One region of the Arthrobacter sp. TmT3-37 genome, then DNA from elsewhere that is predicted to be linked to it. Evidence: riboswitches for the same ligand, from Rfam matches in the RefSeq annotation. Region 1 holds a riboswitch; each other region holds the start of a gene.
What was found. A riboswitch is a leader RNA that binds a small molecule or an ion and turns the genes downstream of it on or off. The one in region 1 is predicted to bind cyclic di-AMP.
Positions count from the first base shown of each region.

Region 2: another riboswitch for cyclic di-AMP. It lies ahead of ACX80U_RS02990 (NlpC/P60 family protein); the one in region 1 lies ahead of ACX80U_RS13620 (LysM peptidoglycan-binding domain-containing protein).
Region 3: another riboswitch for cyclic di-AMP. It lies ahead of ACX80U_RS18890 (C40 family peptidase); the one in region 1 lies ahead of ACX80U_RS13620 (LysM peptidoglycan-binding domain-containing protein).
Region 4: another riboswitch for cyclic di-AMP. It lies ahead of ACX80U_RS08775 (C40 family peptidase); the one in region 1 lies ahead of ACX80U_RS13620 (LysM peptidoglycan-binding domain-containing protein).

Region 1 covers NZ_JBTNDU010000011.1:59,199-64,944, forward strand. Annotated here, with positions in the region: gene ACX80U_RS13610 (glycoside hydrolase family 6 protein) at 1-1,055, shown strand, start outside; gene ACX80U_RS13615 (hypothetical protein) at 1,119-1,355, shown strand; cyclic di-AMP (ydaO/yuaA leader) riboswitch at 1,469-1,650, shown strand; gene ACX80U_RS13620 (LysM peptidoglycan-binding domain-containing protein) at 1,654-2,577, shown strand; gene acs (acetate--CoA ligase) at 2,678-4,600, opposite strand; gene ACX80U_RS13630 (ABC transporter permease) at 4,606-5,481, opposite strand; gene ACX80U_RS13635 (aliphatic sulfonate ABC transporter substrate-binding protein) at 5,478-5,746, opposite strand, start outside.
Region 2 covers NZ_JBTNDU010000002.1:24,963-30,708, reverse strand. Annotated here, with positions in the region: gene ACX80U_RS03015 (molybdopterin molybdotransferase MoeA) at 1-467, opposite strand, end outside; gene ACX80U_RS03010 (DUF6457 domain-containing protein) at 464-748, opposite strand; gene mobA (molybdenum cofactor guanylyltransferase) at 766-1,377, opposite strand; gene ACX80U_RS03000 (HNH endonuclease) at 1,374-1,871, opposite strand; gene ACX80U_RS02995 (NlpC/P60 family protein) at 2,093-2,977, opposite strand; gene ACX80U_RS02990 (NlpC/P60 family protein) at 2,999-3,841, opposite strand; cyclic di-AMP (ydaO/yuaA leader) riboswitch at 3,847-4,016, opposite strand; gene ACX80U_RS02985 (metal-dependent transcriptional regulator) at 4,146-4,844, opposite strand; gene serC (phosphoserine transaminase) at 5,097-5,746, shown strand, end outside.
Region 3 covers NZ_JBTNDU010000026.1:14,534-20,279, reverse strand. Annotated here, with positions in the region: gene ACX80U_RS18900 (DUF2269 domain-containing protein) at 22-522, opposite strand; gene ACX80U_RS18895 (TetR/AcrR family transcriptional regulator) at 857-1,453, shown strand; gene ACX80U_RS18890 (C40 family peptidase) at 1,603-2,514, opposite strand; cyclic di-AMP (ydaO/yuaA leader) riboswitch at 2,521-2,688, opposite strand; gene ACX80U_RS18885 (metal-sensitive transcriptional regulator) at 3,024-3,344, shown strand; gene ACX80U_RS18880 (heavy-metal-associated domain-containing protein) at 3,433-3,648, shown strand; gene ACX80U_RS18875 (heavy metal translocating P-type ATPase) at 3,913-5,746, shown strand, end outside.
Region 4 covers NZ_JBTNDU010000005.1:32,921-38,666, reverse strand. Annotated here, with positions in the region: gene ACX80U_RS08785 (alpha/beta fold hydrolase) at 1-1,229, shown strand, start outside; gene ACX80U_RS08780 (NAD-dependent epimerase/dehydratase family protein) at 1,226-2,194, shown strand; gene ACX80U_RS08775 (C40 family peptidase) at 2,325-3,191, opposite strand; cyclic di-AMP (ydaO/yuaA leader) riboswitch at 3,194-3,378, opposite strand; gene mutM (bifunctional DNA-formamidopyrimidine glycosylase/DNA-(apurinic or apyrimidinic site) lyase) at 3,511-4,473, opposite strand; gene rnc (ribonuclease III) at 4,474-5,211, opposite strand; gene rpmF (50S ribosomal protein L32) at 5,286-5,489, opposite strand; gene ACX80U_RS08755 (YceD family protein) at 5,492-5,746, opposite strand, start outside.

The DNA of each region.
Region 1 (5,746 bases):
TCGGTGCCCTGGTCTCGACGCCGCAGGCCGTCTGGGTCACCGGGAGCGATCCGAAGGCCGTCACCCAGCAGGTGCGCAACACGACGCACCGCGCCGCGGGCAAGGGACAGGTCCCCGTACTGGCGGCCTACAACCTGCCCTTCCGCGACTGCTCGCAGTACTCCGCCGGCGGCGCGACCGACGTCGCCGGCTACAAGGCCTGGATCGACGCGCTCGCCGCCGGGATCCAGGACAGGGCGGCGATGGTGATCCTCGAACCGGACGGCCTCGGCATCATCCCCTGGTACCGCGGGCTCGACGGCGCCCTCGAGTGGTGCCAGCCGGCAGAGGCGGACGCCGCGAGCGCTGCAGCGGAACGCTTCGAGATGCTCAACTACGCGGTGGACCGCCTCCAGGCACTGCCCGACACCAAGGTCTACCTCGACGGCACCCACAGCGCCTGGCTCGGTACGGGCGAGATCTCGAGCCGGCTCGTGAAGGCCGGCGTACAGAAGGCCGACGGCTTCTTCCTCAACGTCTCCAACTACGAGCTCACCGAGCGGCAGCTGAAGTTCGGCAGCTGGGTGTCGCAGTGCATCCACTACGCCACCGAGATCGACCCCGGGGCCTACGGATCCTGCGCCAGCCAGTACTACCCGGCCTCGCCGGCCGATTTCTCCACCTGGGGGCTGACGGACGCGTGGTACGCGCAGCACGTCGCCGGTGCTCCGAACGCACCGTCGTCGGACGAGCTCGCACACTTCGTGATCGACACGAGCCGCAACGGACGGGGCCCCTGGGTCCCGTCGGTCGCCTACCCGGATCCCCAGGTCTGGTGCAATCCTCCGGGCCGCGGACTCGGCTACCTCCCGACCTCCGACACGGGCAACGAACTCGCCGACGCCTTCCTCTGGATCAAGGTCCCGGGAGAGTCCGACGGGGAGTGCAGTCGCGGCCTGACGGACAACGGGGGCATGGACCCGGAGTGGGGCCGCGTGGATCCTGCGGCCGGTGCCTGGTTCCCCGAGCAGGCGCTGGACCTGATCGCGAACGCCAGCGCACCCGTGCGGCCGTAGCGGACCGGAGAGCGTGCGCGGTCCGTGGGCCGCGCACGCTCTCCGGACGCCTACGCTGAGGGGATGGACAGCTGGAAATCTGCGGGCCGCCTGCGGGAACGGATGCTCTGGAGCACGCTCTCCTGGGTGGGTCTCGTGCTGACCGTCACCCTGGCCACCAGCATCGCGCTGGGCGCGGGCGGCGCAAGTGCGGTCGAGAGCCGCTGGTTCTACCTGCAGCAGATCGTCCTGCTCGCGTTCAGCGCGGGTGGCACGCTCGCCGCCGGGCGTCGCTGGTGGTCGTTCCGCACCGGCGCGTAGGGTACGCGCCGTTACGGAAATGTGACAAACCGGAGGAGCACTGGGTATCGTCATCGGGTGCCTCCGCCGGAGTGAGGCGCTCCCGGACGGATTGCCGAGCCCTGCCGCCGATCGGGATTCGTTCGCAAACACCGAGGCGGGGACGGGGGAACCACAGTTCCACCGGGCGTGCGGCCCTCCTGCCGGCGTCCTCGGGGTTAAGTCGCAGAATATCGCCGAATACGGCGCTGGCCGCGGCCGGGTGACTCCCATCCGAACCCGACAGCTCACCCCGCAGGCATGGGAGAGGTATTCATCCATGTTCCGAAAGATTTCCCCTGCGCGCCACCGTGCCGCAGTCGACGGCAACCTCGCGATGCAGGGACTGTCGCAGGCAGCCAAGGCGCACGCCACCACCGTCGGCCGCCCCGTCGCCGTCGTCGCCATCACCTCGGGCCTCGCGCTCAGCGCTGTCGGCACCGCGCACGCCGGCTCCTACACCGAGCAGGGTGCGACCGCCCCCGCAGCCGTCGCAGCACCCGCAGCGGCGCCCGCCGCAGCAGTCGCTCCCGCAGCCGATGCAACCCACACCGTCGTCGCCGGTGACACCCTCGGTGGCATCGCAGCGACCTACGGCGCCGACCTGACGGCCGTCCTCGCGGCCAACGGGCTCTCCCTCGCCTCGATCATCTTCCCCGGTGACACCGTGGTGATCCCCGCGAGCGGTGCGGCGCAGGCTCCTGCCCAGGCCGTGTCGGTCCCCGTGGCCGTCGCTCCCGCCGCCGAGGTCCAGCAGGCAGCCGTCGTCGCTCCCGCGGCGGAGGTCCAGCTGGCAGCCGTCGTCGCCCCGACGCCGGCTGTGTCGACCGCGGCCGGCTCGGGCGTGTACCTCGCCTCGGCAGACATCACGCCGGTGGCATCCAGCGGCGTCGCCGGCACCCTCGTGGCGTCCGCCCAGGCGCAGCTGCAGGCCGGCGCGATCCAGGACTGCACCGTACTGGTCGAGAACGCCCTGCGGGCAGCGGGTATCTCCGTGGGAGACCTCGGTCCCTCGCAGTTCTTCCAGTTCGGTTCCACGGTGGCCACCCCTGCTGCCGGCGACATCGTCATCACGGCGGGCCACGTGGCCATCTATGTCGGCGGCGGCCAGGTCATCAGCAGCGGCATGAACGGGTCGAACCTCACCATGCAGCACCCCCTCTCGGACCTGCCGGGAGCATCCTTCGTCCGGGTTGCCGGCTAGCAACCCGACGGACCACACGCGGGAAGCGGCAGGTGCTTGGACGGGGCCCTGCCGCTTCCTTTCTTTAACGCTCGACCGAGGCGCCGACCGACGCGGGGGCTCAGCCCCGCGCCGCCAGGGCTGCCTGGATGCCGGGGATGCAGCCCTCGTTCTGCAGGGACGTCGTATCCCCGAGGGCCGTGCCCTCATGGAGCTGGGTGAGCAGGCGCCGCATGATCTTCCCGGAGCGTGTCTTGGGCACGTCGGGGACGACGACGACGGACGAGGGACGGGCGATGGGTCCGATGGCGCCCGCCACGTGCGAGCGCAGGGCCGCGGTGACGTCGCCGGATGCGTCCGCCCCTGCCGAGAGCACCACGAACGCGGCGATCGCGTGGCCCGTCAGCGGATCCGTCACGGGGCAGACGCCGGCCTCCGTCACCAGGGGGTGGGCCACCAGCGCCGACTCGATCTCGATGGTGGACAGCCGGTGGCCCGACACGTTGATGACGTCGTCCACGCGCCCGAGGATCCAGGTGTCGCCGTCGTCGTCGTACCGCGCGCCGTCGCCCGCCAGGAACCAGCCCTGCGCGGCGAACTTCCGCCAGTAGGAATCGAGGTAGCGCTGGGGATCCCCCCAGACGGTGCGGGCCATGGCCGGGCCGTGGCGATCCACCACGATCAGGCCCTGCACGCCGGGAGGCACCGGTCGGCCCTCGTCGTCGACGATGCGCGTGCTGACCCCGGGAAGGGCGCGAGCGGCGCATCCGGGCTTGAAGTCGGTGTCCCCGGGGCTGGGGGAGAGGACGGTGGCTCCGGTCTCGGATTGCCACCAGGTGTCGACGACGGGCACCTCGTCGCGGCCGAGGTTCCTCCGGAACCAGCGCCACGCCTCGGGATTGACCGCCTCGCCGACGGTGCCCAGCACGCGGATGCTCGAGAGGTCGTAGCCGGCCGGGACGCCGTCGGGGAACCAGCCCATCAGTGACCGGACCAGCGTCGGCGCCGTGTAGTAGCTCGTGACGCCGTAGCGTTCGATGATCTCGAAGTGGCGGCCCGGGTGCGGCGTGTTCGGTGTGCCCTCGAAGAGGACCTGCGTGGCACCGTTGGAGAGCGGCCCGTACAGCTCGTAGGTGTGCGCGGTGACCCAGGCCAGGTCAGCGGTGCACCAGTGGACGTCGCGATCCCGCAGGGCCGGATCGGGGTTGCTGAAGAGGTGCTCGAAGCTCCACGACGCCTGCGTGAGGTAGCCGCCGGACGTATGCACGAGGCCCTTCGGCTTACCCGTGGTCCCCGAGGTGTACATGATGAACAGGGGCGTCTCGGCGTCGAAGGCCTCCGGTTCGTGGTGCGGTGACGCGGTGTCGACGACGTCGTGCCACCAGACGTCCCTGCCTCCGGTCCAGCTGACGTCGGAACCGGTGCGGCGCACCACGAGCACGTGCTCGATGCTGTTCCGACCTGATACCGCGGCGTCGGCGTTGTCCTTCACAGGCACGGCCGTCCCCCGGCGGTACTGGCCGTCGGTGGTGACGAGCAGCTTGGCCCCGGTGTCCTCCACCCGGAAGCGCAGTGCCTCCGCCGAGAACCCGCCGAACACGAGGGAGTGCACGGCGCCGATCCGGGCGCACGCGAGGGTGACCACGACCGTCTCGACGAGGACCGGGAGATAGATCACCACGCGGTCGCCCTTGCCGATCCCGAGGGCCAGCAGTGCGTTCGCGGCCCGTGAGACCTCGTCCTGCAACTGCGCGTAGGTGACAGTGCGGCGGTCACCCGGTTCGCCCTCGAAGTGTAGGGCAGCGCGGTCACCCCGACCGGCCCGCACATGGCGGTCGACGCAGTTGGCGGCGACGTTGAGCGTGCCACCGGAGAACCACTCGAGAACGGGGACGCTGAGCGTCCCGTCCTCCTGCGGGGTCGCCTTCTCGAAGGTGTGCAGGGTGTCCCAGGGGTCCTGCCACTCGAGCCGGGCGGCCTGCTCGGCCCAGAACGCGAGCCGTTCGGCCTCGTCCTGCAGCGCGGCCTGTCCTTTCGGCGTCATCGTCCCTACGCCCACTTGCGCACCGCCCAGCGCTCGGCGATGCCCAGGAGGGCGTCGGTGGTCTTGCCGATCACGGCCAGCAGGATGATGGCGAGGATGATGCGGTCCACGCGGCCGTTCTGCTGCGAGTCCGTCAGCAGGAAGCCGAGTCCCATCGACGACGCGATGAGTTCGGCCGCGACGAGGAACAGCCAGGACTGCGCGAGTGCGAGCCGCAGGCCGGAGAACAGGGCGGGAACGACGGCGGGGAGCTGCACCGTGGTGAGCAGCCGGATGCCGCCCAGCCCGAAGGCCCGCGCTGCCTCGACGAGGTTGCGGTCCACGTGGCGCAACCCGAGGTACAGCGTGGTGAAGACGGGGAAGAACGCACCGATGGTGATCAGCGTGACCTTCGAGTCCTCGTTGATGCCGATCCAGAGGACCAGCAGCGGGACCCACGCCAGGGACGGGACCGCGCGGAGCGCCCCGACGGTCGGGGTCAGGAGGACGTCCGCGATGCGGGAGAGGCCCAGCAGTGCGCCGGCCAGGACCCCGAGCAGGGATCCGAGGAGGAACCCGAGGAGGACCCGCTGTGTGGAGATCAGGATGTGGGTGGCGAGCTGGCCGCGCTCGATGAGGTCCACCGCGGCCGCGAGGACCGACGCCGGCGAGGGGAGCTGCGACGGCCGGAAGAAGCCCGAGGCGGTGCTGAGGTGCCAGGCGAGCAGAATCAGCGCCGGGACGATGAGCCCGAGCAGCACGATGACCACGCGCCGTCCGGCCGTGCCCGTCCTGCCCGGGTTCCTGCCGGCCCCGCCCCCGGTGACCGGAGATCCGGTGGATGCGAGGCCCTCCTTGCTGATGGGAACGGTGCTGCGTCCCGTCAGGTGCTCAGCACTCATGAATCGGAACCGATGGCGGCGGGGTCCGCCTTCTCCACGAGCGAGGCGTCGAAGAGGGTATCGAGGGCCTCGTCGATCTGGTCCTGGCTCTGCACGTCACCGGTCTCCACGAAGACGGGGCCGATCTTCTCGAGGACGCTGCGCTGGGCGTCGCCCGGCGCGGGATCGACGTCGAGGTTGGTGCGCTCGATGATCACGGAGTTGGCCACGGCCTGGTCGATGCCCGCGACGCCCGCGAGGATCGCGGCGGTCTCCTCCGGGTTCT
Region 2 (5,746 bases), on a different contig from region 1:
TCGGCCTCCTCCCCTGCCGGGCGGACGTGCTCGTGCGGGGATGGCTCGTCGGGCCGGGCGGAGTCGTTGCGGTCCAGCACGTCCCCGCGCACCGACCCGTGCTCGGTGCGCAGGATGCCGACGGCGTTCTGCGGCACCACGCCGCCGGTGAGGATGAAGGTCGCCTCGCCGGGGGCGAGGGACACCGCACCGGAGTCGGAGTGCGGCGACGGTCTTCCTCGGGGGTGCTCCTCGGGCTCCGTGTGCCTCACGAGCGTCCAGGGCGGCTCCCCGTTCACGGCCCAGCCGTCCATGGCGGACGACGCGTAGTGCGGGATGGCCTGCAGTGCGTGGACGGGTTCGGCGAGCGTCTGCCCGAGGGCGTCGGCGAGGTTGACGGTCTGGAACGGCAGCGGGCGCCCCGCGCCGTGGGCGAGTGCGCGCGCGGCCATCCAGTCGACGTTGTGCGCTGCGGCGGCCTCGCTCATGCGGGGTCTCCGTCCGCCGCGGCCTCGGCGCAGAGCGCATCGGCCACCGCCATGGCCGAGCGCATGGCCAGGTCCTCGTCGGCCTGCCCGCTGCCGACCGCGAGGCCCGCGGCGTACCCGACGACGAAGGTCGTGAGGGGTGCCGCCGGGCGGACGACGCCGTGGGCGGCCTTCCCGGCGAGGCCGAGGACGGCGTCGACGTCGACGCGCGTCCCGTCGATCTCGTAGGCGGCGAGCAGTTTCTCGGTCCAGTCGTGCAGCAGCTTCTGGCGGTCGTCCATGGGCCCTCCGGGCAGTACTAGGGGACGTCGACTCCCAGCGCTCGTGCATCACTCCAGGTGTCGACGTCGTGCGTTGTGCCCGGGGGAACCGGGACCGGTCTGCTCCTCACACTAGCAAGGAGGCTGCGCATCGACAGGTTGTCGGCCGAACCCCGGGCGAGGACCTCGTCGATGGCGCCTCCGAGCGCGTCGCTCCGGTAGAGGGCGGCCAGCGGCTGGTCGCGGCCGCCGTCGACCGCGACCAGCGAGGTCGTCCCGCCGAGCGCCGCCTCGGCGAGAAGCACGCGTACGAGCACGGCCACGCGCGGCATGTCGCAGGCCACCACGGCACACCACGGCGCCCTCCCACCGGTCCCGGCCCGGAATCCGGCGACGACGGCGGCGGCCGGTCCGGCGAAGGGCGGGTGTTCCCGCACGAACGACGGCGGCCCCTCCCCGGAGGGCCGGGCGCCGCCGTCCGGTTCCGGTCCCACGATCGTCAGCCGCTCCGCATCGGCGAGGGCAGCACACGTGCGCTGCAGCAGCGTCGCTCCGTCGAGGACGAGTCCCGCCTTCGGCACACCGCCGAGCCTCGTGGAGCGGCCGCCCGCCAGGACGATCGCATCGAATCGGGGGGCGTCGGGGATCACGCGGCGGTCTCCGTGAGGAACTCGCTCCACTGCGGGGCAGGCTTCTCGAGCTCGCGGATCTGCCACTGGGGCCCCCGCGGGGGCAGCGGGACGACGCGCAGCTTCCAGCCGAGGCTGGCGAGCGTCTTGTCCCCCTTGGCGTTGTTGCACTTCAGGCAGCAGGCCACGAGGTTCTCCCACGTGTCGCCCCCACCCCTCGATCTCGGCAGGACGTGGTCGATGGTCGAGGCCGTCTTGCCGCAGTAGGCGCACAGGTGGTTGTCCCGCCGCAGGACCCCGCGTCTCGTGGCCGTGACGTCGTGCCGGTAGGGGACCCTGACGTATCTGTTGAGCAGGATCACGGACGGCCGTCCGAGGATCTCGGTGGGTCCGACGACCGGCTCGTCGTCCTCCGCGATGACGCTGGCCTTGCCGGTGAGGACAAGCACGAGTGCCCGGCGGAACGTGACGACCGCCAGTGGTTCATACCCTGCATTCAGAACAAGAGTGCGCATACGGTGGCCTCATTGCTGACCTGTTCCCCGCAACCGGTTGCCATCCCGGGGTACGGGAGAAGAGCTTCGGATTGACACTGCAAGGGTAAGCCGGAGACCGGCGTGCGGCGAACCGGTGCGGGGACGGGTTGACGCGCCGCACGGCGTCGGGCTACCGCCGCCCAACGACGGAGGAACCGGCACGTCCGTGCCGGTTCCTCGATCGTGAGTCGCTGGGGTGATCAGCCGCCGACGCGGATGTAGACGCCGCCCGAGCCGAGCTCTGCCGGTGCGATCACCGTGGTGTTGCCGTTGAAGCCGCCGTGGACGGCCTGGCCGCCACCGATGTAGACAGCGATGTGGGCCATGCCCATGCCGCCGTCGGCGTAGTAGATGAGGTCACCCGGGATGGCCTCGCCTGCGCCCACCGTGCGGCCGAGGGAGAGGTAGCCTGCCGGCCAGCCGTGGAAGTTGATGCCCGCGGCGGCGAGCGAGTTGCTGACCAGGCGCGTGCAGTCCTGCATGACGCCGAGCTGGCCCTGGGCCGCGGCGGCGATGGTCGCCGCGACTCCGGAGGAGGCGGCCGGGGCGGGAGCAGGAGCCGGGGCGGGAGCAGGAGCCGGGGCGGGAGCAGCCACGGCGACCGGGGCGGCCTGTGCGACGGGGGCCGCGACGGCCGCGGCGACGGGAGCCGGTGCGACCGGCGCCTCGACGACGACGGGTGCCGGAGCGTCGGCGACGGGTGCCTCGACGACGACGGGTGCCGGAGCCTCGGCGACGGGTGCCTCGACGACCGGGGCGGGCTCGGCGACGGGTGCCTCGACGACGACCGGCTTGGCGGTGACCTTGACCGGGGTCATGTTGAAGGCGACGGCGATCTCGGACGAGGCGACGACGGCCGCGCGGGCCGAGGTGACCGTGACGCTGGACGCTGCGGCGTCACGCTGCGGCTGCAGGTCCGCGGCGTTGGCTGCGACCCCGCTCGTCAGGACGAGGCCGGAGGCCGCGGCGATGACGGCGGCCTGGCGGCCCATGCCGCCGGTGGTGACGGCCTTGGCGAGGGCCGAGAGGCCGGCGGTGTCCTGGGTTTCGCTGCGGTGGCGGGCGATGATGGCGCGTGAAGACATGGTGGTTTCTCCGAAGGGGTTCTAGCGGACGCGGACGAAGCCGGCGCCGGGAAGGTCTGAGAGGTTGTGGAGGCCGGTGTTCATGCCGTTGAGGCCACCGCTGATGACCTGGCCGTTACCGACGTAGATCGCGACGTGGCCCGCCGTGATGACCAGGTCACCCGCAGCGGGGGATCCGACGACGTCGCCGAACTGGAAGAACTGGCCGGGTGCGAGATCGCCGACGGACTTGCCGACGGAGCGCAGGGCGGTCTCGACCATCGCGGTGCAGTCCTGGGCGACGCCGATCTGGCCGTAGGCAGAGGCGACCAGTCCGGCAGCGACACCGGAGGACTGGACAGGCGCGGGTGCCGGTGCGACGACTGGCTCGGCGACGGCGACCGGTGCGGGCGCCACGGCGGCGGGTGCGACGGGAGCGGCCTCGACAGGAGCGGCCGCGGCGGGAGCGGCCTCGACAGCAGCGACCTCGACGGGAGCAGCGGGCGCCACGACCACGGCGGGAGCCTCGACGACGACGGCGGGCTCGGCCTCGACGACGGGAGCCGGCGGCTCGACGACCTCGGGAGCAGGAGTGACCTCGACGGCCACGCGGTCGAAGGAGACCGTCGCGGTGGCCGGCACGGTGACCTCGGCCGACACGACGCGGCTCACGGTCAACGCTGCGGAGGACTGGACTTCACGCTCGGGGGCGGTTGCACCCTGGGCGGGCAGTCCCGCGGTCAGGACCAGGCCCGACGCCGCGACGATGACGGCTGCCTGGCGGCCGACCGATCCGGCATTGGATGCTGCTGCTGTGGACAGGGCCGTCAGCGGACTGACGTCCCGGGGCGCGCGGTGGCGGCCCGGCGAAGAGCTTTTGGACACGTTGGATTGCCTCTCCCAACGCCTGCGAGGTGAGCTGTCGGATTCGGATGGGAGTCACCCGGCCGCTGCGGAAACAGCGACTTAACCCCAAGGATTTCTGGAACAGAAACCCGAAAATTGGTTCCCCCGCCTCTGCCATGCGATGGTGCGGACGGACCTCCGGCAATGGCAGAGCTAGGCGATTTGCAGGAGGGTGCCGGATCTAGAGCGAATTTGGCACAAGATGGAGGCTACCTCAGATATCGCGGTATGTCACGTTACGGTCACGGAATGGTGTGTTATTGATGACGGAGCCGTGCCGGACTCAGGATGCGACGGAGACGAACACGTGCGAGGCGACCTCCGGAGGCAGCTCGAGCGCACCTTCCACCCCGGGGACGCGGACGGAGACGTACCCGCCCACCGACTCCAGGCTGAGGCGTGCACCCGGCCGCAGGCCGCCCTCGTCGAGCTGGGTCAGGAGTTCCGGGTCGACCTGGATCGGCTCGGCCAGGCGCACCAGCGTGACCGGCTTCTCGGTCGAGTAGGTGCCCATGGCGGAGAGCAGGGTGACCACGCCGTCGGTGAAGAGTTCGGACTGGACGCCGCCGATGGCCTCGAGGCCGGGAATGGGATTCCCGTAGGGCGATTCGGAGGGCTTGCCCAGGAGTTCGTAGAGCCTGCGCTCGACGCGTTCGCTCATCACGTGCTCCCAGCGGCAGGCCTCGTCGTGCACGTAGGCCCAGTCGAGCCCGATGACGTCGCTCAGGAGGCGTTCCGCGAGGCGGTGCTTCCTCATGACCCCGGTGGCCCGGTGCCGTCCCAGCTCGGTGAGCTCGAGGTGCCGGTCACCCGAGACGACCACCAGTCCGTCACGCTCCATGCGGCCGATGGTCTGGGAGACCGTGGGTCCCGAGTGGCGCAGCCGTTCGGCGATGCGCGCCCGCAGGGCGACGATGTTCTCTTCCTCGAGTTCAAGGATGGTCCGCAGGTACATCTCGGTGGTGTCGATGAGGTCCGTCATGCGGGTCAGCTCCTTGGTGCGGTGCGGGTGCGCGGCTGGGATGCCTCACGCCGGTGGGGGTCCACGGCCGCCACGACCTGTTCCGCCCCACGCCTCCCAAGGTTAACCCATGGTGCGATTCCCCCGGCAATCGACGGGGACGGCGACGGCGTCCCCGCCGCATCCTCCGCCTGCGGCGTTAACAAATGGAGCGCCACCGGCTCCTCGGGCAGAATGAGGGCGATACCCGCCGCCGAAACAGCTGGAGCACCCATGACCGAACTGCCCCGCATCCCCGAGCACCTCCTGCCGTCGGACGGCCGGTTCGGCGCCGGTCCGTCCAAGGTCCGGAGCGGACAGATCGACGCCCTCGTGTCCGCGGGACGGGTCCTGCTGGGCACGTCCCACCGCCAGGCTCCCGTGCGCGATCTCGTCGGGCGCGTGCGGGACGGTCTGAGCACCTTCTTCGGCGCACCCGAGGGATACGAGGTGGTCCTCGGGGTGGGCGGCTCGACGGCCTTCTGGGATGTCGCCACCTTCGGACTCGTGGAGCACAGGGCGCAGCACCTCTCCTTCGGCGAGTTCGGCTCCAAGTTCGCCTCGGCCACCACCAGGGCGCCGTTCCTCGAGGCATCGGACATCATCACGGCCCCGCCGGGTACGCGCCCCGATCCGGCGGCCGCAGCCGGCGTGGACACCTACGCCTGGCCGCAGAACGAGACGTCGACGGGTGTCGCGGCTCCCGTTCGACGGGTCGAGGGCGCGGACGACGGCGCCCTGGTCCTCGTGGACGCGACCTCCGCGGCCGGCGGCCTCGACGTGGACGTCTCCGAGGCCGATGTCTACTACTTCGCCCCGCAGAAGAACTTCGCCTCCGACGGCGGATTGTGGCTGGGCCTCTTCTCCCCCGCAGCGCTGGAGCG
Region 3 (5,746 bases), on a different contig from region 1:
AAGCGCATTCACCCGGGACGATTACCTGCGGGCAGGGATGCCGAAGCCGGTGAGTCCGCGTGGTTTGTAAATGGACAGCCCAAGAGCGACACCCAGAACGATGAGGGCCGCGCCGGCGTGGAGGACGGGGGATGCGTTCGGCAGCAACTCCCCCGGTCCGACGGACACGGCGGGGTTGCGGGCGGCGTCGGCCAGAAGGGTGAGTGTCTCCATATAGAGGAGCAGGACCACGGTAGCGAGGACCGTAGTCAGTAGTTTCACGATCACCCAGTAGTGGCGGATGAGCCCCCAGGGGGTGCCGAGCGACTGGATGATCCCTGTGACGAGCGAGGCGATACTCAGGGGCACGAGGGCCAGCCGCCCGATGGTCTCCATCGAGGCGTAGGCGGCGCGCGTCGTCCATTCGTCCTGGGTCGTGGCGGCGGCCATGGCGAGGATGAGGAACGCCGCGACGGCACCAAGCCACCCGACGGACGTGCCCACATGAAGGATGAGGGCCGCCTTGCGCAGGCGCGGGGGCATCACCATCAAGACGAAGGGGCTTGGCTAACACCGGTTGCTGAGTCACCAAGGGCCCCGTGCATCCCGGGGCCGTGCTGGATGCCCAGCGCCTGGGAGATGACCAATGCTGCGGCGATAACCAGGACGATGACGAGAAAAACCTTCACCCAGCGGGGCATCGGCGGGCGAGGCGGACGCCGGTCAGCTTGGGTTCGAGTGTCGACCCGATCGATAGGGGGCCGATCCGATGATTCCGCCATGCATAGTCCTCTCAGCGCAGCAATTAATTGCTCAATACAAACTGTACAGGCGCTGGACAGGTTGTATTAGGTGGAGCGCTTTGTAGGGTGAACACATGGGGAAGTTGTGGAAGGACACCGTGCAGGAACACCGGAGCTCTGTCCGGGAGGCGGTGCTGGATGCGGTGGCACGACTTGTGGGTCAGGGTGGGGTGCCGGCTGTGTCGATGACGAAGGTTGCTGACGTGGCCGGAATCTCCCGGGCGACCCTCTATAAGTACTTCCCGGATGTGGAAGCGTTGCTCGCGGCGTGGCACGAGCGGCAGGTGAATCAGCATCTGGTTCATCTTGATCAGGTGCGCGTTCATGCGGAACGAAGTGGGGACCCGCTTCAGACGCTGACGTCGGTACTTGAGGCGTACGCGGTGATGTTGCAGCAAGCATCCAGGTCGGAGGCGCCCGCGTTCTTGCACCAAGGTCCACATGCTGCCCAGGCGCAGGAGCATCTGCGCGACTTTCTTGAGGCCTTGATTGGAAGCGCCGTAAAAACTGGCGCGCAGGAGGCCGGAGGAGGTATCCGCTCGGACATTGCCCCGCGGGAGCTTGCCCTGTTCAGCCTGCACGCTGTGAATGCGGCCGCAGCCCTGCCCTCTGCCGATGCAGCCCGCAGTCTGGTCGGCGTGATCGTGGACGGCTTGGTACTACGTCCATAGGTACGTCCATAGGTCCGCTTCCGGTGAGCGCTCATAAGGAGCGGACAGCGGCGTGGGGTGTTTTGGGCAGAGAAAAAGCGGCAGGCGCCCCCGTCCAGGGCACCTGCCGCTTCCTCAGTCTATGGAGACGGCGTTCAGGTCAGCGGGTGTTAGCCGTTGACGCGCACGAAGGACGAACCGGCGAGGTCCGACAGGGGGTGCTTGATGGTGAGGTTCGCACCGTTCATGCCGCTGCTGATGACTTCGCCGTTGCCGACGTAGATGCCGATGTGGCCGGGGCGGATGACCAGGTCACCGGGGGCGGGCGTGGAGACGACCGTGCCGTACTGGTAGAACTGTGTCGGGCCGAGGTCCCCTACGTTCAGGCCGATCGAGCGCAGGGCCCGCTCGACGAGGATGGTGCAGTCCTGGATGGAGCCGAGCTGGCCGTAGGCCGAGGCGACCAGGGCCGCACCGACACCGCTTGCCGAGACATCGCCGGCGGGAGCCGACGGCTGGATCGGGGTGATGGCAGCCGAGGCCAGGGAGTAGGTGGGCTGAGCCGCTACAGGAGCAATGGCAGCTGCAGGGGCCGGGGCGGTGTAGGAGGCCTGGGTTGCCGGTGCTGCGGCGGGCACAGCAGCAGGGCTGACGGCGGCCGGGGCCCACGTCGAAGCAGCGGAAGCACCGGAAAGGGTGATCTGCTGGCCCGGGTAGATGACCGAGGCGTAGGACAGGCCGTTCTGCGCCAGGAGCGCGTCGACGCTGATGCCATGCAGGGCGGCGATGCCACCCATGGTGTCACCTGCAACGACGGTGTGGACGCCGGCTGCTGCAGCGGGAGCCGCCGTAACAGGTGCTGCGGTGACGGGAGCCTGAACGGTAGTGCTGGCTGCTTCCTGCGTGTAGGTTCCGGCCTGGGCGGGAGCTCCTACAGCGAAGACGATACCGCCGGTCGCAGCTGCGATGATGGCCGGCTTGCCCAGCGCTACAGCGCCGGTCTTCGCGGAATAGGACAGCCCTTCAAGGGCGATCGAGTGATTGACGGTGGCGCGGTGGCGCGCTGAAGTGATTCGTGACATGCGTCGGTTGCCTCTCCCATGCCTGCGGGGTGAGCTGTCGGGTTCGGATGGGAGTGCACCCGGCCGCTTCATCCCAATGGACGGAAATGAAGCGACTTAACCCCAAGGACCACGCGTAGTGGCCCATACATCTTGGGTCCCCCGTTCCTGCCATACGGATATGAACGGACGTATCCCCGGCAGCGGCAGGACTCGGCATTCTGCCCGGGAGTGTTCCAGCTGGTGCTGTGAACACTCGATGACAATACCCCCCGCTGGTATGAAATGTCACGTTGGGGTAACGAACGCGAGGGAAACGCCGGGCGCGACACGCCGCGCTCCGTGGAAGCGTGGCCAGGGGCAGGCTTTGCGGCAGCCCGCCATGTCAAGGGCGCACCCGCACTCCCGTAGCCTGAGGCACCTTTCCAGAGCGAAACAGGGGATGATGAAGGCGTGAAGAAGATCTCACCTCACCCCTCTTGTTTATATACCCCCAAGGGGTATATATTTTTGTTGTCGAAAGGAACGACGTGACCACCGAAATTGAGGCTCTCGTTCAGCGGGGATACACCGCGGACAAGGACGCCTACCTCCGCAGGCTCAAGCGCATCGAGGGCCAGGTGCGCGGTATCGCCCGCATGGTCGATGAAGACAAATACTGCATCGACATCCTCACCCAGGTCGCGGCTATCAATAAGGCCCTGCACGCGGTGAGCATCGGCTTGCTCGAAGAGCACATTGCGCACTGCGTTGTCGGAGCCGCCCATGAATCCACCCAGTCCGGGGATTCCGCCGCCGTCGACGCGAAGGTCAAGGAAGCGACCGACGCGATCAGCCGACTGCTTCGTTGACGGTCCGCCGGCAGCCCTGCCGGCTCCGGGCAACCCTGCCGGGTGCCAGATCCCATTCCCCCCTTACTGCCGAGAAAGAGAACATCCCATGCAAACGACCATCAACATCACCGGTATGACCTGTGGCCACTGCGTCTCGTCGGTCAAGGAGGAACTCTCCGGCGTGCCCGGGGTCGAGGAGGTCGAGGTGCAGCTCAACGTCGGTGGGGTCTCCACAGCGACGATCACCGCCGACGCGGAGCCCGATCCGACAGTGCTGAGCAAAGCAGTAGAGACCGCCGGTTACACGGTCGTCAACAGCTGACCCTCACCCCACCACAGCCTGCATCCCGAACGGGATCCCCACCGCACCCGTGCAGGGCACAGTCCACCTTAGCGGAGGAGTCGGCACGAGGATCTTCGGGCGCCATTACTGCAATGAACCCCTGGCACCGCCAGGCAAGCGGTAGGACAGGGCCAGCGAAGCAGTACATCCCGACCTCGTCCAGCGGTGCCATCGAGCACCGTGCCTCACCAGAGGCACCTCACCCACAGCACGTCATCGAAGCCACGGCAAGGAACTAGACGCATGAGCACCGACACAGGCGTGGGCACCACCGCCGGACAGATCATCGATCTCGACATCGAGGGCATGACCTGCGCGTCCTGCGTAAGCCGGGTGGAACGTAAGCTCGGGAAAATCGAGGGCGTTCAGGCCTCGGTGAATCTCCCACTCGAGTCCGCGACCGTCACGGTACCCGAGGGCGTGAGCGTCTCCCAGATCATCGACACCGTCAACGCCATCGGCTACAAGGCGACCCTACGCAGCGCCGGCCAACCGGCTCGACCGGCCCCTACCGAAGCCACGGCAACCCGCGTGGCCACCCCTGCAGGTCCTTCGTCTACTGGTGCCGGCGATGACTCTGACGGTGTAGCCGAGCCCGGCCACCGGCTCGGTCCGGGACCGGAGGGGAACGCGCCGTCGGGGCTAGGCGGATTCGCCGAATCACGGGAAACCGTTGACGCCGCCACGTCCGGGGATGACGCGAAAGTCTCAGCCGCGGAGAGAAAAATCAGGTCCCTGAAACGGCGCCTCATCATCGCAGCCGGTTTCACCATCCCGGTAACGATCATCTCGATGCTGCCCGCAACCCAGTTCCCGCACTGGGGGTGGGCTGCCCTTCTCCTTTCCCTGCCCGTGGTCACCTGGGCGGCCTGGCCGTTCCACCGGGCGGCCGCAATCAACGCCCGCCACCTCTCATCCACCATGGACACCCTGGTGTCCATCGGTGTCGCCGCGGCATTCCTGTACTCCACCTGGCAGCTCATCGCTGATCCGATGCTGACCGCCCACACCGGCATGGACATGAGCGCCCACAGCCTCTACTTCGAAGTGGCGGCCGTCGTCACAACCTTCCTGCTGCTGGGCCGGTTCCTGGAAGCCAACGCAAAACAGCGCGCAGGAAACGCGCTCAAAGCACTGCTGAACCTTGGCGCGAAGGAAGCAACCGTCCTGCGCGACGGGGTAGAAGTGAAAGTTCCGACAGCATCCCTGACTCCCGGAGACGTCTTCGTCGTCCGGCCGGGCGAAAAGGTAGCCACCGACGGTTTCGTCATCGAGGGCCGCAGCGCGATCGACACTTCCCTCATCACCGGTGAGTCCGTTCCCACCGAGGTCGGCCCGGATGACACGGTGATCGGCGCGACGATGAACACCAGCGGACGCCTGCTGGTCAAAGCCACCAGGGTCGGCAGCGAGACAACCCTGGCGCAAATGGGACGCCTCGTCAGCGCCGCGCAGAGCGGCAAAGCACCGATCGCCAGGCTCGCTGACCGCATCAGCGCAGTCTTCGTGCCCATCGTTTTGCTCATCGCCGTCCTGACCTTCGTGATGTGGATGGTCCTCACCGGGGATACGGGCTCAGCGTTCACCGCGGCCGTCGCCGTCCTCGTGATCGCCTGCCCGTGCGCCCTTGGCCTGGCAACACCGGTCGGCCTGCTCACCGGAACCGGCCGGGGCGCGCAGCTGGGCATCCTCATCAAGGGGCCCCAGGTCCTGGAGGACACGCGCACCGTAAATACGATCGTGCTCGACAAGACCGGGACCGTCACCGCCGGCAGGCTTTCCGTCACCGCCGTCAGCCCTCTGGGTTCCCTGAGCGAGGACGACGTACTGGCCGTCGCCGGGGCTGTGGAAGCAGCCAGTGAGCACCCCATCGCTGAAGCCATAGCCGCAGCAGCAGCCCGTCAGGGCCGGCTCGCTGCCGTCGAGGACTTCACCAGCGCGGCAGGCGGAGGCGTGCGCGGCACCGTCAACGGCCGCACTGTAGTGGCTGGGACCGCGACCTGGCTGACCGAGAACAACATCACGATCACCGCTGACCACCGCGCTTGCCTGACTTCCCTGCAGCAAGCAGGAGCCA
Region 4 (5,746 bases), on a different contig from region 1:
CGTCCCTGAACGACCTCCGTGCCGCCCGGCCGGTCGCCGGAGCACTGCGCGCCGCGCCCGCGCCGGACACCGACGCCGCCATCCTCTTCACCTCCGGGTCCACCGGTCCGGCCAAGGGCGTGGTGTACACGCACCGCCGGCTCTCGGCCATGCGCGACGCCGTGGAATCCACCCTCGGGCTGGGACCGGGCGCCTCACTCGTCGCAGGATTCGCACCCTTCGCCCTGCTCGGCCCGGCCCTCGGCGCGACGTCGGTGACCCCGGCCATGGACGTCACCGCCCCGCGGACCCTGACGGCGCGGGCACTGGCCGATGCCGCGGCCGCGATCGACGCCACCGTCGTCTTCGCGTCGCCGGCGGCGCTGCGCAACGTCCTAGCGACGTCGGCCAACCTCCCTGCGGCCGGCCGGGAGGCACTGGAGCGGATCACCCTGATGCTCTCCGCCGGGGCGCCGATCCCGGTACCGCTGCTCGAGGAGGTCCAGGCACTCGTCCCGTCCGCGGCCCTCCACACGCCCTACGGCATGACCGAGTCCCTCCTCGTCGCCGATATCGACCTCGACGGCATCCGGGCCGCCGCGACGGCGGCAGAGGCGGGACTGGACGGCGCCGGCAACGGCGTGTGCGTGGGTCTCCCGGTGCACGGCGCACGCGTCGCGGTCAGCCCGCTCGACGGCACGGGTGAGGCAACCGGCGAAGCCACCGGGACTCCCGGGGTGACGGGCGAGATCCTCGTCGACGCTCCGCACGTCAAGGATCGCTACTTCCGCCTCTGGCGCACCCAGGAGGACTCGGCACGGACGCGTCCGTGGCATCGCACCGGTGATGTCGGCCACTTCGACGCCGACGGCCGCCTCTGGGTCGAAGGACGGCTCGGCCACGTCATCACCGCACCGGGAGGGGTGGTGACCCCGGTGGGACTCGAGCAGTCGCTGGAGGCGCTCGACGGCGTCCGTCTCGCAGCTGTCGTCGGCGTCGGCCCCTCCGGCGCGCAGGCTGTGGTGGCGGTCGTCGAGACGACGACGCCGGGTCGTCGCCCCCGGCTCGCTGATGCGTCGCTCGCCGCTGCCGCCCGCGATGCGGCCGGCGTGCGCGGCGTGGACCTCGCTGCGGTCGTCTCGGTCCCCGCACTGCCGGTGGACATCCGGCACAATGCGAAGATCGACCGCGCACGCGTCGCGGCCTGGAGCGGACGGTTCCTCGCCGGCGGGCGGGCCGGCTCCCTGTGACCGTCCTCGTGACGGGCGCCAGCGGCATGCTCGGCCGCGCGGTCGCCGGACAGCTCCTCGCCGACGGCCACGACGTACGGTGCTTCCAGCGCCGCCCGTCGGGTATCGTCGGGGCCGCCGACGTCCTGGGCTCCATCGAGGACGACGCGGCGGTGGCCGCCGCGGTCCGGGGGTGCGACGCCGTGATCCACCTCGCGGCGAAGGTCTCCTTCACCGGCCGCGCCGCCGACTTCGACAGGACCAACGTGGACGGGACCCGGCGCCTGCTCGATGCCGCCCGGCGCGCCGGCATCCCCGACGTCGTCCACGTCTCCTCGCCCTCCGTGGCGCACGACGGCACGTCCCTGGTCGGCGCGTCCGCCGGTCCGGCGGACCCAGGGACCGCACGAGGCGACTACGCCCGGACCAAGGCCGCGGCGGAGGTGCTGGCGCTGGGACGCTCCACGGCGTCGTTCCGCGTCGCCGCGGTGCGCCCGCACATCGTCTGGGGACCCGGTGACACGCAGCTCGTCGAGCGCGTCGTCGACCGGGCCCGGCGGGGACGGCTGCCGCTGCTCGACGGTGGCACCGCACTGATCGACACCACCTACGTGGACAACGCGGCGTCGGCGATCGTCGCCTGCCTCGCCCGTATCGGCGAGGCGCAGGGCCAGGCCTTCGTCGTGACCAACGGCGAGCCGCGGCCCATCGCGGAGCTGCTCGCAGGGATCTGCCGCGCCGCCGGCGTCCGCCCACCGGCATGGTCGGTGCCCGGATCGGTAGCACGGGCGGCGGGGACGGTCATCGAACGCGCCTGGCTGGCGCTCGGCCGCGCCGAGGAGCCGCCCATGACCCGCTTCCTGGCCGAACAGCTGTCCACCGCACACTGGTTCGACCAGCGGCGGACCCGGGCCGTGCTCGACTGGACGCCGGCGGTCAGCATCGACCAGGGGTTCCAGCGCCTCGCGGCGCACTACGGCGGCTGAGGACTCCGGCCCCCGGGCGGGAACGCGCCGCCACCGCCTCTCCCCGGGTACGCGGAAGGGCGGGATGCCCGGCATCCCGCCCTTCCGCGTACCTGTACCTGGGACGACCGGCTGACGCCGGTCGCGATTCCTAGCGGGTGTAGTACCCGTCCACCGACATGGCGTTGACCGAGTGCACCAGCGTGCCCTGCGAGGGGTTCAGGGCGCTGACCATCTGGCCGTTGCCGAGGTAGATACCGACGTGGCTTCCACCGTTCTGGCTCACCAGGTCGCCCGGCTGCGGGTTGCTGGTGGGGGTGAGAGCAGCGAACTGCGACCAGGTGGTGCGCGGCAGGCTGATGCCGTTCTGCGCGTAGACCCACTGCACGAAGCCGGAGCAGTCCCAGCCGCCGAACGAGGTTCCGCCGTACACGTAGCCCGAGCCGATGCCCTGCATGGCCGTGCCGACGATGCCTCCGCCGGCGGGGCTGATCGAGGCGGACTGCGTGCTGAGTCCGGTGGTGTTCCCCGAGAAGACCGCGGGTGCTGCCACGGGTGCGGGTGCCGCCACGGGTGCCGGTGCCGCGATCGCTGCGGGGGCAGCGACGATCGTTGCGGACTGGGCGGAGTACTGCTGGGGAGCGGCAGTGCCGGTGAGCGCGAGGGCCTGGCCCGGGTAGATGACCGAGCTGTAGCCGAGTCCGTTGGCCGTGAACAGGGTGTCGAGGCTGACGCCGTGCGAGGCAGCGATGCTGCCCAGCGTGTCGCCGGCCTGGACGGTGTAGGTGCCCGCCGCGACGGTGGACGCCGCGACCTGCTCGGGTGCGGCCTGCAGGGTGATCTCGCCTGCGGCACTCGCGGGGAGCGCTGCGCCGAACATGATCCCGGATGCTGCGACGACGACGGCGGCGGGCTTGCCGGCCACCGAAGCACTCGCGGAGATCGCGCGGGAGGCGGTGAGAAGGGGGTTGGTGCGCGTGGGGACGGCCCGGTGGCGCGCTGAAGTGCTCTTGGACATAATCATGCCTTTCCCAATGCCTGCGAAGTTAGCTGTCGGGTTCGGATGGGACATCCGGACGTGCTGTTCTCGTTCCAGCGAACATGCGCTGGTCGACGCGCGTCTTTACCCCTAGGACTCAGGACTGAGTCCGCTATCGGTTCCCCCGCCCCTGTCGAATGTGTAGTGCGAACGGTCCGTCCTCATCGACAGGGTTAGGCAGAGTGAGGAGGGGCGCCCCTCCGTTGTGGAGCAGGCGCGGGGTCAACGGTACCCGTTGAGCTTCCGGTTGTCACGTTTGGGTTACGGCGCCGACGGTGCCATAATCCCCCCGCGCCGACTAGGCCCGAGCGTTCCGCGGCCTCGGCTGGCAGTACGGGCAGAGGGACGATGACCTGTTCATGAAGGCTTCGCGCCGGATGAGGGTCGAGCGCCCTTCGGCTGCGCAGCGACGGCAGGGTTGCCCGGCACGGCCGTAGGCTTCGAGGTCGCGGGCGAAGTAGCCCGACGCGCCGTTGACGTTGACGTACAGTGCGTCGAAACTCGTGCCGCCGGCGTCCAGGGCCCGGGTCATGACCGTGGTGACCGCCTCGACGATACGGAGGGTGTCGGGACGGCGCAGAGTGTCCGTGGGGCGCGCGTAGTGGAGTCTCGCCGCCCACAGCGCCTCGTCCGCGTAGATGTTGCCGATCCCCGAGATGAGGCCCTGGTCGAGGAGGGCGCGCTTGAGGCCCGTCCTCCGCTCGCGGAGACGCCGGTGGAAGGATTCGACGGAGAACGCGGGGTCAAGGGGGTCACGCGCGATGTGTGCGGCCTGATGCGGGACGAGGGGCAGGTCCGTGTCTCCGCGACCACCCGGCGCGCCGTCGGCGGTGGGCTCGAGATCGGCGACGAACATGCCCCCGAAGATCCTCTGGTCGACGAAGCGGAGGTCGGCGGGGAGCGGGGCACCCTCGTCGTCGACGGCGGTGGAGAGCCGAAGGCGAACCTTCAGGTGTTTCTCGAGGGGGGCCTCCGGCTCCTCGATGAGCAGCTGGCCGCTCATGCCGAGGTGCGCCATCAGTGCGACGTGCGAGACGTCACGTGGGGCGTCCGGGTCCTGGAGGGTCATCCAGAGGAACTTCCCGCGCCGCACCACGTCCGTGACGCGTGCTCCGGTGACGTTGCCACGGAAGTCCTCGACGCCTGCGACGTGGCGTCGCAGCGACCGCGGGTCCACCACCTCGACGGCCTCGACGGTACGGCCCGTGACCCAGCGCGCCAGCCCACGCCGTACCACCTCGACCTCGGGCAGTTCAGGCACTCAGGGTCCGGGGGGCGCTGCGGGCGCGTCGTGCGGTTCGCCGTCGGGCGTCGTCCCGGCCCCGGGTGCGAGCAGCTTCCAGGAGGCGGCAGCAGCCTCCTGCTCCGCCTCCTTCTTCGAGTGGCCGCACCCGGAGCCGTACTCGACGCCGCCGATCACGAGGCGCGCGGTGAACGTACGGGCGTGGTCGGGACCGGCGCCCACCACCTGGTAGTCGATCAGGCCGAGCCGGCGGGCGGCCGCGGTCTCCTGGATGCGGGTCTTCCAGTCCGTGCCTTCGCCGAGGACAGCGGAGTCGCGCAGGAGCGGCCCGATGAGCCTCATGACCATGGCCCTCGCGATCTCGATCCCGTGGCTCAGGTAGGCGGCACCGATGACGGCCTCCATGGTGTCCGCGAGGATGGATGCCTTGTCCCGGCCGTTGGTGAGCTTCTCGCCCTGTCCGAGCAGCACGTGGCTGCCGAGGTCGAGCGTGCGGGCCACTCCGGCGAGCGCCCTGGTGCTGACGACGGCGGACCGCCGCTTGGCGAGCTCACCCTCGGAGAGGTCGGGGTTGTCCCGGTACAGGGCGTCGGTCACCGAGAGGCCGAGCACCGAGTCGCCCAGGAATTCGAGCCGCTCGTTGGTGGGGATCCCGCCCTTCTCATAGGCGTAGGACCGGTGCGTCAGGGCAAGACGAAGCGTCTCGGTGTTGATATCGACACCAAGACGCTTCGTGAGTTCTTCTGCATTCTTCACAACCGCATCAGCTGATCCAGCATCGAACGGGTGCCCACTGCAGCACCGGGCATGCAGCGGGCCGCACCCCGTTGTCAGACGTCGGCTACCTTGCGGCCCTTGTACTCGAGGAACAGCGGGGTACCGGCTGAATCGGTGACAACCTTGGCCTGGTGGGCGAGGCTGTAGGTGACGCGACCGTTCTCGAGGGTCTTGACCAGCTTGGGGGCGGTTGCCTTCCACTGGGACCGGCGTGCACGGGTATTCGCGCGGGACATCTTCCGCTTCGGGACAGCCACGGCTAACTCTCTTCTCTCTCGTCTGACTCTGACTTGGTTGCCGCGTCGTTACCGGCGGCGGTGCCCGTCAGCCCTGCAAGGGCTGACCAGCGAGGGTCCAAAACTTCATGGTGGTGGTCCGGATCGTCATTGAGCTGCGCTCCGCATTCGGAGCACAGACCCTTGCAATCCTCCCGGCACACCGGCTGGAATGGCAGCGACGTAACCACTGCATCCCTCAGCACGGGTTCCAGATCGACCGAATCGTTCTCCACCCT